DNA from 2 places in the Paenibacillus sp. FSL K6-1096 genome. Region 1 is predicted to be linked to the other one. Evidence: riboswitches for the same ligand, from Rfam matches in the RefSeq annotation. Region 1 holds a riboswitch; the other holds the start of a gene.
The links. A riboswitch is a leader RNA that binds a small molecule or an ion and turns the genes downstream of it on or off. The one in region 1 is predicted to bind glycine.
Positions count from the first base shown of each region.

Region 2: another riboswitch for glycine. It lies ahead of gcvT (glycine cleavage system aminomethyltransferase GcvT); the one in region 1 lies ahead of MHI24_RS15250 (amino acid permease).

Region 1 is NZ_CP150274.1:3,434,610-3,442,755, reverse strand. Features, by position in the region: gene MHI24_RS15265 (carbohydrate ABC transporter permease) at 1-672, opposite strand, end outside; gene MHI24_RS15260 (ABC transporter permease subunit) at 688-1,665, opposite strand; gene MHI24_RS15255 (DUF4179 domain-containing protein) at 2,185-3,120, shown strand; glycine riboswitch at 3,285-3,364, shown strand; gene MHI24_RS15250 (amino acid permease) at 3,507-4,883, shown strand; gene MHI24_RS15245 (YafY family protein) at 4,918-5,865, shown strand; gene MHI24_RS15240 (DinB family protein) at 5,936-6,496, shown strand; gene MHI24_RS15235 (methyl-accepting chemotaxis protein) at 6,688-7,509, shown strand; gene MHI24_RS15230 (DUF1304 domain-containing protein) at 7,563-7,931, opposite strand; gene MHI24_RS15225 (GNAT family protein) at 8,073-8,146, shown strand, end outside.
Region 2 is NZ_CP150274.1:3,016,407-3,024,552, forward strand. Features, by position in the region: gene uvrB (excinuclease ABC subunit UvrB) at 1-769, opposite strand, end outside; gene MHI24_RS13445 (flagellar motor protein) at 956-1,759, shown strand; gene MHI24_RS13450 (flagellar motor protein MotB) at 1,756-2,637, shown strand; gene gcvH (glycine cleavage system protein GcvH) at 2,746-3,138, opposite strand; glycine riboswitch at 3,324-3,421, shown strand; gene gcvT (glycine cleavage system aminomethyltransferase GcvT) at 3,635-4,759, shown strand; gene gcvPA (aminomethyl-transferring glycine dehydrogenase subunit GcvPA) at 4,756-6,108, shown strand; gene gcvPB (aminomethyl-transferring glycine dehydrogenase subunit GcvPB) at 6,105-7,565, shown strand; gene MHI24_RS13475 (LuxR C-terminal-related transcriptional regulator) at 7,643-8,146, opposite strand, start outside.

The DNA of each region.
Region 1 (8,146 bases):
CAGCATTGAGTTGAACCAGTCATTCCAGTACATCAGTGTCGTGAACAGTCCGATGGTCGCCAGCACCGGCAGGGAGATCGGCAGCACGAGCTGGAAGAAGATCCGCCACTCCGAAGCCCCGTCGAGCTTGCCGGATTCAATCATCTCCTCCGGGATCGTCTGCTGGAAGAAGGTACGGGTGATGAAGATATAGAAGGCATTGGACAAGCCGGGCAGGATCAGTGCGACCAGCGAGTCCTTCAGATCAAGATAGTTCACGTACAGCAGGTAGAAGGGGACCAGTCCGCCCGAGAACAGCATCGTGATGAGCAGATAGAAGTTGAATGTCTTTTTAAAAGGAAAGTCCTTCCGGTAGAGCGGATACGCATACAGCGCAATCAGCAGCACGGCCAGCACAGTTCCGATCACCGTAACCGTCAGGCTGACGCCATACGCCTTAACCAGTGTCTCCGAATGCTTGAACAGATATTGGTACGCGGATGCGTCGATATGATCAGGCCAGAATTTGTAACCCTGCAGGGTCAAGGCCTTCTCGTTGGTTAAGGAGATGGCGACAATGAGCACGATCGGGAGAATACAGGCCAGGCTGAAGGCGATGAAGAACACGTTCAGAATAATCTGGGCGGTAGTGGAGCCTTTGGTATATGGGTTGCTTCGGGATGCAGTAGTCATTAGAATCCTCCGTTTCTAGAAAAGAGCCGTGTCACGGTTCAGCTTGCGGGCCAGAGCGTTCGCGCCGATGACCAGGAAGAAGCCGACCACCGATTGATAGAAGTTCGCCGCCGAGGACATCCCCAGGTCATTGAGCTGAATCAGGCCCCGGTAGACATAGGTGTCGATGACGTCCGTAGTTGAGCGCAGCGCACCGGAGTCCAGGGTCACATGGTAGAACAGCCCGAAGTCCGAGCGGAAGATACCGCCCATGTTAAGAATCGTGAGAATGACCATGATCGGCGTCAGCAGCGGCAGGGTGATTTTGGTGATCTGCTGCCATTTGCTGGCCCCGTCCATCACCGCAGCCTCGTACAGCTCCTCGCTGATCCCGGTAATCGCCGCCAGATAGATGACACTGCCAATTCCGATCGAATGCCACATCTTGGTGATCCACAGAATATAAGGCCAGGCGTTAGGATGCATATAAGCGTTCACGGAGGAGTAGCCGAACATCGGCAGAATATGCTTGACCAGGAAGCCGTACTCCGGGTGCAGGAAGGCATAGACGATGAAGCTGACCACGACCATAGACAGGAAGTTCGGCATAATCATGACGGTCTGGAAGAACTTCGAGGCCAGCTTATTACGCACCTCATTGATCGCAATCGCCAGCGAGACGGAGAGAATGAGGCCTGAGATAATGAAGACCACATTATAGGCAACGGTGTTGATGGTCACGCGCAGGGCGTCGGAGGTAGCGAAGAGGAACCGGAAGTTGTCCAGCCCGGCCCAGGGACTGCCCATAATGCCGTCCACGTAGTTGATGTTCTTGAAGGCAATAAATAATCCGAACATCGGAATATAGCAGTTGATGAAAAAGATAATCGACGTGGGCAGCAGCATCAGCAGCAGCACCCGGTATCGTACGATATTGCGGATCAGCCGGCCGAAGCGGCCCTGGGTGGGTGTCGCTGGCTTGGTCTTCAAAGCTTGCGGTGCAGGATTTGCCATAAGTTCTAACCTCGCTCTACTTAATCTGGATGAATTTATTATAGTAGAGCGGCCCGGCGGAATTCTTTCTTGGAAATGACCCTGTTTATTCAAAAATGACTTTGTCTGCAGGCTGTTATTCTGGGCTCATGTCACAAAACAGCAGCAGGGGGACGTTACACTTGTATATTCTTAAATAAGCAAAGGAGAGAGGAAACGTATTACAAAGATCTGGAGACCAAAATTACGGTGAAGTAACGAACATGTACAGTGGAGCTTCACCGCTTGTACAGATATTGCTGATGATTACCTGGGGCCGCGCGCGGCCGTCATTACAGGCTGGACCTACTTGTTCTGCTGGAGGATTGAACCGGGAGATTGGATGTCATCCAGTCTCCTTTTTTTTATTTTAGTTAAGAAATTTCCATAATCTCTAGTAGAGCGGCCCGGCGGAATTCTCTCTTGCAAATGCGATTGTCACATAATGGGGCTTTGGCATTGTTATATCTATTGAATACAATCAGCAAAGGAGAGTCATAGATGTTTAACATTCATTTCAACGGAGTCAAAAAAGTGCTTGTAGCTGCTGCAGTAACAGTTACATTAGGCGGAGTATCGAGCTATGGAATTTCCGCCCCGGCTGCTGTTGCAGCCGGAGTCAGCAAGGGGGCAGGCGCATTCATCGCCAGTAACGATACCACGCTGAAGGCGATAGCCAAGAATGGAATTGCGAATTCTCCCAATCAGGCGGTGACGCAGCAGGGAGTCAAGCTGACTTTGACCGATCTGGCCGTAGATGGCGCCAAAATTGTGGCAGGTATAAAGCAGGAAGGTACTAAGCTGACCAAGGAAGGCGCATTTCTGGACAGCACAAGGAAAATGGAGGTATTGATTGACGGGAAGTACGCAACCTTCGATATAATGACCAGCCAAGAGAAGGATTCCGCTCTCTTCTATTTGCAGGAAGGGAAGGTTAAGCAGGTGATCCCTGACTCGTTCAAGCTGACATTAAGAGTGTACGTCAAGGGAGTGCGGGAGCCGTTTGAGTTCAACACTCAGGCGGACAAGCTTAGCCTGATGCTGGATCTGAAGCCCGGTGTCTCCAAGAAAAACAGTAATTTCAGCTATACGGTGACCGGATTTCAGATGAGCCCGTTAACGATGTCGCTGAAGCTGAATTTCAAGGGGGTGCATCCAGCTACAGCCCGTTCCAAGGCAGGTTCACAAAACATGTTATATGAACTTGTGGACGATAAGGGAAACATATCTCCTTCACTTAACATAATAGACAAAAAAGTACTGACAAGTGGATCAGAGGTGCAGCATTACGCCGCTTTTCCAGCCGTTCCGAAGTCCATTAGCATCAAGCCCTACACGTTCTCCTTCAATGCCCGCGGGGAATTCATCCGGGACAGCAAGGGCCAAGCGATTAAGACTTATTATAAAGACCTGGAAAGCAAATTCACGGTTAAATAACGGACATGTACAGTGGAGCTTCACCTTCGGCTGTGCCCCCTACAGTGACGAATGCTATTGACAGAATTCCGGACTATGAATAGAATTGAAAAATATTTACATGAAGACAGCATCAAATAATTAAATATTCACAAGCTATGATGGCTATGGATCACACTATAGCAGGAGCAGCTTCTGGAGAGACTGCGGAGTTCCGCAGCGCCGAAGGGTTCACAATCTCAGGCAAAAGGACAGAAGAGTACCGGATTTGCGTTTTGCCGTGCGGATTAGCCGCTGCTGCAGAAGCTTATTTGGCACTTCTTATGAACCGGGAGATTGGATGACATCCAGTCTCTTTTTTGTTTTTGGCGGGAGTGGAGATTTATATTCATAAGGGGGAAACAGGCATGGCACAGACAGAACTAAAAAGAGAGCTCGCGAACCGGCATGTACAGCTCATCGCCATCGGCGGTACGATTGGAACGGGGCTGTTCCTCGGCTCAGGCAAGGCCATCCAGCAGGCCGGACCTGCGATTATGCTGACGTATCTGATTGTGGGGCTGGCGGTATTCTTCGTGATGCGGGCGCTCGGGGAGCTGCTGCTCTCGAAGGCGGGGTATCAGTCTTTTACCGATATTGCGGAAGATTACCTGGGGCCGCGCGCGGCCTTCATTACGGGCTGGACGTACTGGTTCTGCTGGATTATGACGGCGATGGCCGATGTGATTGCGGTGGGAGTCTATGTGCAGTATTGGTTCGATATTCCCCAGTGGGTGCCGGCGGTGATCTGCCTGGTCATTCTGCTCGGGCTGAATCTGCTGACGGTCAAAAGCTTCGGGGAGCTGGAATTCTGGTTTGCCCTGATTAAGGTCATTACCATTCTGGCCCTGATCGGCCTGGGAATTGTCCTGCTGGTGATTGGGTTCAGAACCGATGCAGGGTCGGTAAGTGTGCGGAATCTATGGGAGCATGGCGGCCTGTTCCCGAACGGGGTGAAGGGCTTCCTGTTCTCCTTCCAGATGGTGGTGTTCGCTTATGTCGGGGTAGAGCTGGTGGGGGTGTCGGCAGCCGAGACGGCGAATCCTGAGAAAAATATTCCGTCCGCGATCAACAAAATCCCGCTGCGGATTCTCTTTTTCTATGTCGGCGCACTGTTTGTCCTGCTGTGCATTAATCCGTGGAGCCAGCTTAGCGCGGCTGAGAGCCCGTTCGTGCGCACCTTCAGTCTGGTCGGTATTCCCGTAGCTGCGGGCATTATCAATTTCGTCGTGCTGACCTCGGCAGCTTCCGCCTGCAACAGCGGCATGTTCTCCACCAGCCGGATTCTCTATAATCTGAGCAGACGGAATCAGGCGTCACCACAGCTCGGCAAGCTGAACCGGAATCATGTGCCGGCGAATTCCCTATTCCTCTCCACACTGGTGATCTCGGCAGGGGCGCTGCTCAGCAAGCTCATTCCGGGGCAAGCCTTCGGCATCGTAACCACTATCAGCGCGATCTGCTTCATCTGGGTCTGGGGCGTAGTGCTGGTCTGTCATATCAAGTATAAAAGGAACCGCCCGGACCTTCATGCCGCCTCAAAGTTCAAGGCACCGTTCACTCCGCTGATTAACTATGCGGTGCTGACGCTGTTCGCGGCCATTCTGATCATCATGCTGTTTGCCGGGGAGACCCGTCCGGCGCTGCTGTTCACCCCGCTCTGGTTCATTCTGCTGCTCATCCTCTATTCGATGAGAAGCCGCAAGGAGCAAAGTGAGCCGGAAGCCGGTATAATCAATACGTAAGCCGATTTCATGATGATGAAGGAGCCGCTGGCGTATGAACAAAACAGACCGCATGTTAGCCATCGTGCTGGAGCTCCAGCGTAAAGAGGTTGTACGGGCAGAGGATCTGGCGGCTGTCTTCGAGACGAGTGTAAGAACGATATACAGGGATATCCAGGCGCTTAGTGAAGCCGGGGTGCCTGTGGTAGGGGCGACCGGTCAGGGATATTCATTGATGAAGGGCTATTTCCTGCCCCCGGTCAGCTTCACTGCCGAGGAAGCGGTAACCCTGCTGATCGGGACGGACTTTATTGAGCAGCGGTTTGATACGGAATACGGTGACCTGGCATCTGCGGCCGGCAGGAAGATTGAAGCGATCCTGCCGGAGCAGGTCCGGGAGAATGCCTCCCGGGTCCGCAAGAGCATCAAGCTGCTTAACACCAGTAAAGACAGGCTGCAGGGAGAGGAGCAGGCGTACATCGGGCAGCTCCGCCGCGCGGTCCTGGAGCAGCGGAAGATCAGCTTCGGGTACAGCAAGCCCCGGCAGGAAGCGGACGGGAGCCACCGGAGTGTGCGTACCGCCAGGCCCTATGGACTGGTGTTGAACAGAGGGGCCTGGACCCTGGTCGCCTGGTGCGAGCTGCGGCAGGAGATCCGCCATTTCCGGTTATCGCGAATGGACGGTCTTACGATTCTGGACGAGCTGTTCGAGGTACCGGCAGATTTCGATCTGCAGGCGTACCAGCCGGAGGATGACCGCAATATCATCGTGCGCATCCGGGTGGATGCAGCTATCGCCAATAAGGTGACTGAATCCGGTAACTATTATCTGGAGGCCACAGAGGACCGCGCGGACGGCAGGCATATGACCTTCCGTGTACGGCAGCCCGATGATCTGCTGCAATGGGTGCTGAGCTGGGGGGCAGGCGCAGTGGTCCTGGAGCCGGAAGCCCTGCGTAACCTGGTCCGTGAGCACGCGGCGGGAATGCTGGAACGCTACTGACATAATGCTGTCAGTAGCGTTCTTGTATATTCAGGTCAGACCTAAGATTAAAGGAGCTGCCTGAACATATATGAATATCGATACGAATACGAAGACTACAGAAGCGTTACAGCAGTTTGAGAAGACGGTGCATCACTACCTTAAGGAATTGGACAACTTCACGATTGAAGAATTGCTATGGCAGCCAGGGGAAGGGGAGTGGTCGCTCGGGCAGATGATTCAGCATTTGATTCAATCGGCGTTGTACATGCAGCTGCGGAATGTTGACCAGTGTCTGGAGGGTAACGGGGAGGCGGCAGATACTATAGCGGAGATGACCGGGGACGGCAAAGCGATGTTTGCTGAGGGCAGCTTCCCGCCGGTCCGTGTTCATGTTCCGCCCTCACCGCAGTATACACCGGTGCAGCCGGAGAGCAAGGAGCAGCTGATCCGGGGCCTGAACACTGTGGTTGACCGGATGCGGGAGACCCTGCCGAAGCTGGAACATGCCCCCTTGCACAGCACCGTCCCGCATCCCCGGTTAGGCCCCTTCAATGCAACCGAGTGGTATCTGCTGATCGAGATGCACTACCGCCATCACCTGCTACAGCTGGACAGATTGAAGAAGGCAATAGGGGCAAGTGTACAATAGAGTTAGGCCGCAATGAGCGAAAGAAAGCCGAAGCCTGTCAGCAATAGACTGACGGGTTTCGGCTTTTTTGCCACACTGGTCAAATTTTAATTATTCATTTTTGAATAAAGGAGGTTTGTCACAAAATGTCGAACTTAACTCTTGATTTCGCTGTACCCTGAAGCCACCTGACTAAAAGGAGACTCACACCTATGAAAAACATCGTCCGCTCTCTTGAAGATATAGTGAATCTGGCGCCCATTCTGAAAGCTGCTTTTCCATATGATATCTCGATTGCTGTCTGTGATACCGTGAAGTTCCTTGCCTATTACCCCGGCGATTCCATCGATCTGGGCATCCGGGCAGGGCAGGTAATTCAGCCGGACGAGCCTTTGTATTATGCGCTTAAGCATGATGAACACTCGGTAGCCAATGTTCCCAAGGAATATTATGGGTATGAATTCGTCGGTACGGTACTGCCGGTCCATGATGAGGATGAGAGGGTATGCGGAGCGATTTGTATCCAGGTGCGCAGGCAGACTGAGCTGCGGGAGATCGCCGACCGGATTGCGTTATCGCTGAACCAGGCCAATAATAGAATCAGTCAGGTCGCCGAAGGTTCAGGCCTGCTCGCAAATTACTCGCAGAAGCTGCTCGTCCAGTCAGAGTCGACAGCCCACAGTGTCCGCAAAAGCGGGGAAGTGCTGGCCATGCTGAGGAAGGTTGCCGACCAGACGAATCTGCTTGGCATCAATGCGGCTATTGAAGCCGCACATGCCGGAGAGCGGGGCCGCGGCTTCGACGTGGTCGCCAAGGAGATCCGCAAGTTCTCCAAGGAGACCGAGCAATCGGCGCAGCGGATCAGAGATACGCTGGGGGAGATTCAGGCGGCGATGCAGGGCATCGGCCAGGCCATTAGCCAGATTGCTTCGGTCGGGCAGGAGCAGGCGGCTTCCACTCAGGAAATCTCCAGCTTCATTGAGGAGATCCGGGCGATGTCCGAGCAGTTGAACGGATTCGCGCAGAAGCTGTGAGGCAAGAGTGAGCGGTCACGGCCTGCCTGGGCGCGCGAATGTTACATGTGACGTTACAGATGTGCGATCAGCGTGGCAGCCAGTGCCAGGAAGGCGGGGAGGCCCTGCATCAGCAGAATGGATCTTTTGGAGGTGATGCCGCCATAGATCGCTGCAACCGCTACACAGATCAGGAAGAACAATTGCAGCTGGTAGCCGAATTCAGCGCTGGGATGCAGCAGTCCCCAGATTAGTCCGGCAGCCAGGAAGCCGTTATACAAGCCCTGGTTAGCAGCCAGCGATTTTGTCTCCTGTGCGAAGGTTGGGGTGGTTCCGAACGCCTTCTGTGCCCGCGATGTGGTCCACAGGAACATTTCCAGCACCAGAATATACACATGCTCCAGAGCTACCAAGGCCACCAGTACGGTGCTTACAATCATCATAAGAAGTCCCTCTTTTCAAGTGATGTGAATCGATACAATTCCATATTTATATTGTGCAAAATATAATTTTACAAACCTAAATATACCCAAATGTTTGATGTTTGTCAATTTATTGCATCCATATCGTAAGGGAGGAAGGAAATGTACATCAGGACACTGACCCCGTCAGACGCCGAAAGCTACCGTGCGCTTCGCTTGCAGTCGCTGCAGCAGCA
Region 2 (8,146 bases), 420 kb from region 1:
TAACGAAGTGGGAGGCCGGGAAGATCGCAATATGCTCACGCTCGCCGATCAGCTCGCCTGTCAGAACATCGATTTCCGTAATGCGCTCAATCTCATCTCCGAACAGCTCCACACGAATCGCGTGCTCACCCTGGGAGGCCGGGAAGATCTCGATCACATCCCCGCGCACCCGGAAAGTACCGCGTACAAAGTTCATATCATTCCGCTGGTACTGGATATCCACCAGCCGGCTCAGAATCTGGTTACGCGGCTTCTCCATCCCGACGCGCAGCGACAGCAGCAGGCTTCCGTATTCCTGCGGCGAACCGAGGCCGTAGATACAGGACACACTCGCCACAATAATAACGTCACGCCGTTCAAACAATGAGCTGGTTGCCGAATGGCGGAGCTTGTCGATTTCTTCATTTATGCTGGAGTCTTTCTCAATGTAGGTGTCGGAGGAAGGAATGTACGCCTCAGGCTGGTAGTAATCGTAGTAACTGACGAAGTAATCCACGGAATTGCTTGGAAAAAACTCTTTGAACTCGCTCGCCAGCTGCGCCGCAAGCGTCTTGTTGTGCGCAATCACCAGCGTCGGGCGGTTCAGTTTATTAATCACCTGTGCGATGGTAAAGGTCTTCCCTGTACCTGTCGCTCCCAGCAGCGTCTGGTGCTTCTTGCCCTGCCGGATGCCGTCCACTAGCTCTTCTATGGCATGAGGCTGATCGCCCTGGGGGGTATACTCGGACTCCAGTTCAAAAGTCTTCGTACTGACGACAAGTTCATTCATTTGCCCGTCTCCCCTCTATCGTCTAAAATATATGAATATATTATAATTGTAACCCATTAGCTTCCCTCTCAATACCAGACAAGGCTGAAAAATATGGAAGATAGGAATGCACGTTCCCGTTTATTATACAGTGTAGCCCTGACTGTTGCAAACCATAATATATAGAAATTTAAGGAGCCTGAATTTATGGATATCACTACAATTATCGGTCTCTTGGCCGGGCTTGCCGCCATGGTCGGCGGCTTCCTGTGGGAGGGCGGCAGCCTGTCCGGCCTGCTGCAGCCGAATGCTGCCCTGATCGTGTTCGGCGGCACTCTCGCGGCCGTGCTGGTCAGCTTCCCGGCCTCCCGGCTCCGCAGCACAGCGGCGGGGCTGAGGCTCGCTTTTGGCCGCCGTCATGACACCAGCCGTGAGCAGGCGGAAGAGCTGATCTCCATGGCTGGGACCGCGCGGCGCGGCGGTGTGCTGGCGCTGGAGAAACGGGCGGAAGAGCATCCTGACCGCTTCACCCGCGAAGGGCTGCTGCTGGTTGTCGACGGGAACGATCCCGCCGAGGTCCGGCAGATTCTGGAGCTTGAGATGGACGCCCGGGAGCTGAAATATGAAGGCTATGCCAAAATATTCGAGGCGGCCGGCGGCTACGCCCCCACAATGGGGATCATCGGCACCGTCATGGGCCTGATCCGCGTCTTAAGCAACCTGACCGACCCTTCCCATCTGGGTGCTTCGATCGCAGTAGCTTTTACTGCAACGCTCTATGGTGTGGCCAGTGCCAATCTGATCTTTCTGCCCATTGCCTCCAAAATTAAATCCCGCTGCCAAAGCGAGTTAAACGGTATGGAGATGCTGCTGGTCGGCATCCTGTCTATACAGAACGGGGATCATCCGCACCTGGTCCGCAAAAAGCTGTCCTCCTTCCTTCCTGGCAGCACTGGGCAAGAAGATGCCGGAACGAACCCCGTAAGCCCTTCTCCCGGAGAACGGCTATGAGGCAGCGAAACCGCAGGCAGCGCCGCGCGCCGGGCCGGGAGAACAGCGACCGCTGGATGATTACCTATGCTGATCTGATCACCCTGCTGCTTATTTTCTTCGTCATTCTGTATGCCATGAGCAGCCTGGACACGCAGAAGTATGCCATTGTCACCGACTCGCTGTCGGATACCTTCAAGAGCGGCAGCGCGGTGCTGGAGGGCGGAAACGGACTGCTGGACGGCTCTAAAGGCAACGATGGGGCAGCAGACTCAAAAGACCCGGAGAAAGGCGGCAGCTCTTCTGCCGGACAGCCTGCGGGCGGGAGCGGACAGAACGGAACCGCAGCGGGCACCCCCGCGCCCGGACAGCAGGAGGATACGGAGGAGCATCAGCCTACGGCGCGCGAGCTTGCTTTTCGTGAGCAGGAGGAGAAGCTGGCTGACCTTATGGGTGTGATCACACAATATGTGAAGGATAATAACCTGGGGGAACAGATCTTTGTGGCGGACAAGCCGCAGGGGATTGCGATTACCCTGAGCGACCGCTTCCTGTTCGATACGGGCCGGGCTGAGCTGAAGCCGCCTGCCTTCCCTGCCCTGCGCCAGCTCTCCGGCCTGTTCCGCGGCATCGGGGCGACGATCAGCATCGAGGGCCATACCGACAATGTCCCCGTAACTCCCGGATCGGTATACAGGGACAATTGGGAGCTGTCCGGCGCCCGCGCCATGTCCGTGCTGCGCTTCTTCCTGGACAATGAGGGGCTGAGTCCGGAGCATTTCCAGTATGCCGGTTATGCGGATACCCGGCCTGCCTATGACAATACGACACCCGAAGGACGTCAGCGGAACCGCCGGGTGGAGCTGATTGTGCTGCGCCAGCTTCAGGAGGAAGAATAGTTCACCTATCCCGTCCCGCATAATCCAGACAAGCTAAATAGGCAGACCTCTCACATTAGTGACATCTAATGTTAAGAGTATCTGCCTATTCTGTGTTATCTCCGTACCTTATTCCCCGATCAGTTCCTTGTAAGCAGCCGCATCCAGCAAGCCGGAGACCGCGTCTGCGAATTCATCATCCAGCTCCAGCTCGAAAATCCATCCGTCCCCGTACGGCTGATCATTGATCAGCTCCGGGCTGGCCTCCAGGGCATCGTTGATTTTGATGACTTTTCCCGATACAGGGGAATACAGCTCCGACACTGTCTTCACGGATTCGATGCTGCCCACGCTGTCTCCTGCGGTGATGGCTGCGCCGACTTCCGGAAACTCTACGAACACGATATCCCCAAGCAGATGCTGCGCATGATCCGTAATCCCTACACGTACTACGCGTCCCTCGCCCTGCTGTGCCCATTCATGCTCTTCGCTGTATAGCAGGTTGTCCAGCACTTCACTCATTTCTTTCGCCGCCTCTTTTCCATGTTTGGAGTTCTAAATTTAGTTATAGCCTAATTTATCACCTTGCCTAATGTCAATATAACTGACAGTAAAATTAAATTTGTCAAACTTTTGACGATTTTGGATTGACAGCGGACTTGTAAACCCGGTTTAATGGAGACAGCAGAATAACATATGGTTTGCGGATGATGGCAGAGGGAGAGACTGTCTCACAGGAAGACAGCGCCGAAGGAGTAAGCCCGGGACGGGTGAATCTCTCAGGCAAAAGGACCTTGGCCGGACGCATCTCTGGAGAGTATCCAGACGCCTGCGATGCAGGTTATACGGATCACCAACGGGGAAACCTGCGCCTTACGCAGGGTAACTCTCAGGTACAAGGGACAGAGCGAAAGTCTATTTTATGCGCGTATTCGTGTGCATGGATGGATTTTCGCCTGTCCTTTTTCGCATGTCAACGGATTGAATGGAGATGTAAACAGACCAAGGGAGTGACGAGATGGAGTCTTTGAGAAGAACGCCTTTGTATGACCTCTATTCCGCCTATGCGGAGGCCCGGTGCATCGATTTCGGCGGCTGGGAGCTGCCGGTGCAGTTCACCGGCATCGTGAAGGAGCATGATGCGGTCCGGCAGCAGGCCGGGCTGTTCGATGTATCCCATATGGGAGAATTCATGGTGACCGGAGCAGGCGCAGAAGCCTTCCTCCAGCACATGACCACGAATGATGTCAGCCGCCTTGCGGACGGCGCCGCGCAGTACACCCTCATGCTCTATCCAAACGGCGGGGTTGTAGACGATCTGCTTGTCTACCGGCTGGGCGAAGAGCGCTATATGCTTGTTGTCAATGCCTCCAATATCGATAAGGATTACGGGTGGCTGCAGGAGCACCTGACCGCTGAATTCAGCGGGGTCACCCTGAAGAATATCTCCGATGAGACCACCCTGATCGCCTTGCAGGGGCCGCTGGCTGAGACCATTCTCGCCCAGGTTACGCAGGTGAGCCTCCCGGAGCTTAAGCCCTTCCACTTCCTGGAGCACGCCCAGGTCTGCGGCGCTGATGTCCTGCTCTCCCGCACCGGCTACACCGGTGAGGACGGCTTCGAGCTGTACGCCCCGGCGGATGCAGCGGCAGCGCTCTGGAACGGCCTGCTGGCCGCAGGCGCGCCGCATGGCCTGACCCCGGCCGGGCTCGGCGCACGCGACACGCTCCGCTTCGAGGCCAAGCTGCCGCTGTACGGCCAGGAGCTGTCGGCGGAGATTACGCCGCTGGAAGCAGGGCTCCAGTTCTTCGTGAAGCTGGACAAGGCGGACTTCATCGGCCGCGAGGCTCTGGTGAAGCAGAAGGAGGCGGGCCTGCCGCGCCGCCTGGTCGGGCTGGAGATGATCGACCGCGGCATCCCGCGCTCCCACTATCCCGTCTATGCGGACGGGGTGAAGATCGGTGAGATTACGACCGGCACCCAGTCCCCGACCCTGAAGCGCAATCTCGGACTGGCCCTGCTGGATGCCGCCTATACGGAGCTGGGCACCGAGGTGTTCGTGGAGATTCGCGGCAAGCAGCTGAAGGCTGCCGTGGTCAAAGCCCCATTCTACAAAAAGAGCCAAGGAGTGAAGCCGCAATGAAGCACCGCTATCTGCCTATGACGGAGCAGGACCGCGCAGAAATGCTGGAGACCGTCGGAATTCAATCCGTCGAAGAGCTGTTCGCCGATATTCCGCAGTCCGTCCGCTATCAGGGAACGCTGCCGGTATCCGAGGCACTGGATGAGTACGCACTCCTTCGCCATATGAAGAATCTGGCCGACAAGAATGCCGATTTCGACAGCCATGCCAGCTTCCTGGGAGCCGGATTGTATGACCACCATATTCCGGTTGTGATCAACCATGTCATTTCCCGTTCCGAATTCTATACCGCCTACACGCCTTACCAGCCGGAGATCAGCCAGGGTGAGCTTCAGGCGATCTTTGAATTCCAGTCCTATATCTGCGAGCTGACCGGCATGAAGGTGGCTAATGCCAGCATGTACGACGGCGCTACCGCCTTCTCCGAAGCCGCTGTACTGGCCGCTGGAGCGACCAAACGCAAAAAACTGATCGTCTCCCGCACCGTCCATCCCGAAGCACGGCAGGTGCTGCGCACCTCTGCCAACGCCTGGGGTCTGGAGGTTGTGGAGATTGGCTATAAGGACGGTGTGACCGATCTCGCCAAGCTGGCCGAGGCCATTGACGGCGAGACAGCCGCCGTTCTGGTCCAGTCGCCGAATTTCTTCGGCGGCATTGAGGACCTGCGCCAGATTGAGCCGCTGATTCATGAGGCCAAGGGGCTGCTTGTCGTCAGCGCCAATCCGATTGCGCTGGGCGTGCTGGAAGCGCCCGGCAAGCTGGGCGCAGACATCGTGGTCGGCGACGCGCAGCCGCTGGGCATCGCCGCCTCGCTGGGCGGCCCGACCTGCGGGTTCTTCGCAGTGGCTGAGCCGCTGATGCGGCGGATGCCGGGCCGGATCGTCGGCCAGACGGTGGACCGTAACGGCAAGCGCGGCTTCGTGCTGACGCTGCAGGCGCGGGAGCAGCATATCCGCCGCGAGAAGGCGACGTCGAACATCTGCTCGAACCAGGCACTGCTGGCGCTGTGCGCTTCCGTCTATTTGTCTGTAATGGGCAAGGAAGGAATGCGCGAGGTCGGCGGGCTGAACATCCGCAAGAGCCATTACGCCGCCGGGCGGCTGGCTGAAGTTAAAGGTGCAGAGCGTGTCTTCACAGCCCCGTTCTTCAATGAATTCGTCCTGAAGCTCCCGGAAGGCAGCAGTGTAAGTGAGGTTAACTCCAAGCTGCTGAAGGCAGGCTATCTGGGCGGCTATGACCTGGGCCGGGACTATCCCGAGCTGGCCGGACATATGCTGATTGCCGTAACCGAGAAGAGAAGCAGAACCGAAATTGACGAATTCGCAGTAGCACTGGAGGGCTGTCTATGAAACCGGAACAAAGTCTGATCTTTGAATTAAGCCGCCCCGGCCGCTCGGCCTACTCCCTGCCGGTATGCGACGTGCCGCAGGAGGAGAGCCTGGAGTCGCTGATTCCCGGAGGCCTGCTGCGCGAAGAGCCGGTGGTGCTGCCCGAGGTCTCCGAGGTCGATGTCATCCGCCACTATACCGCGCTGTCCCGGCGCAACTTCGGGGTCGATAACGGATTCTATCCGCTCGGCTCCTGCACGATGAAATACAATCCGAAGATCAACGAGGATGTCGCCCGCTTCCCGGGACTCGCGAAGATCCACCCGTACCAGCCGGAGGAGAGCATCCAGGGTGCGCTTGAGCTGATGTACACACTGCAAAAGGATCTCGCCGGACTGACCGGCATGGACGCCGTCTCCCTCCAGCCGGCTGCCGGAGCACACGGCGAATGGACCGGCCTGATGATGATCCGCGCCTACCATGAGAGCCGCGGCGAGGTCCGCTCCAAGGTGATCGTGCCGGATTCCTCGCACGGCACCAACCCGGCCAGCGCCGCAGCGGCCGGCCTGCAGACCGTCACCATCCCCTCCAATGAGAAGGGTATGGTGGATCTGGAAGCCCTGAAAGCGGCGGTCGGCAGCGACACGGCTGCGCTGATGCTCACGAATCCGAGCACGCTCGGGCTGTTCGAGACGCAGATCGTCGAGATCGCGGCGATTGTGCATGAAGCAGGCGGCCTGCTCTATTATGACGGCGCGAACTCCAACGCCATTATGGGCATCACCCGCCCGGGCGATATGGGCTTCGATGTCGTGCATCTTAACCTGCACAAGACGATGAGCACACCGCACGGCGGCGGCGGGCCGGGAGCCGGACCGGTCGGCGTGAAGGCGAAGCTGATTCCGTTCCTGCCGCAGCCTACGGTGGCACAGAAAGAGGACGGCAGCTTCACGCTGGACTGCGGCGGGCCGGAATCGATTGGCCGCGTCAAAGCCTTTTACGGCAACTTCGGCATTCTTGTCCGCGCTTATGCCTATATCCGCACCTACGGGCCGGAGGGTCTGCGCGAGGTGTCGGAGAATGCGGTGCTGAACGCCAACTATATGATGCACCGGCTGGCGCCATACTTCGAGATTCCCTTCCCGGGGGTCTGCAAGCATGAGTTCGTTATGTCGGGCAAGAACCTTAAGCAATACGGGGTGCGTACCCTCGATGTAGCCAAGCGGCTTCTGGACTTCGGCTACCATCCGCCGACCGTCTACTTCCCGCTGACTGTAGAGGAATGCATGATGATTGAGCCGACCGAGACTGAGAGCAAGGAGACGCTCGACGGCTTCATTGAGACGATGATCCAGATCGTCAAGGAGGCGCAAGAGACGCCTGAGATCGTCATTAATGCGCCGCATACGACGGAGATCAGCCGTCTGGATGAGACGCAGGCTGCGCGGAAGCCGGTGCTGAACTGCTCCTGCGGATAGACCGCGCATGAGAAATAGCCGGGCCAGAGATACTTAGTATCGCTGTTGCCCGGCTATTCTGTATGTATATTTCCATTCTACGGCGTCAGCCGTTTGACGAACTGGAAGCGGTCATTCACCCGCATTTTACTGTAGATGCTCTTCAGCATGTTGCGGACCGTCCCTTCGCTGATCCCCAGATCATTGGCAATATGCAGCGCACTCTTCTCCAGCAGCCACAGCCGTGCGACATCCTGCTCCCGCGCCGTCAGCTTATACTCCATCAGGGTGCTGTCCAGCCGGTACTGCTGCATCTCCGGGTTCCTCTCCATCCACTTCTCCAGCATATTCTCGGCAATCTGCTGCACGAACGGAACGGCGAATTCAACCGGCTCGGCGATATCAAAAGAAATATCCACATACCCGTACACGGTATCATGATCCTGCAGCGGCGCGCAGACACAGTTCCAGTTGCGGAAGGCCCGATCCGAATGCTCTGCTCCCCGCACGACCGCGATCCCCTCCGTCTCCATCGCCAGCGAGACCGCATTCATACCGGCCTGCTCTCTGCCCAGACTGACCCCCGGCCGCAGCTCCGCCTG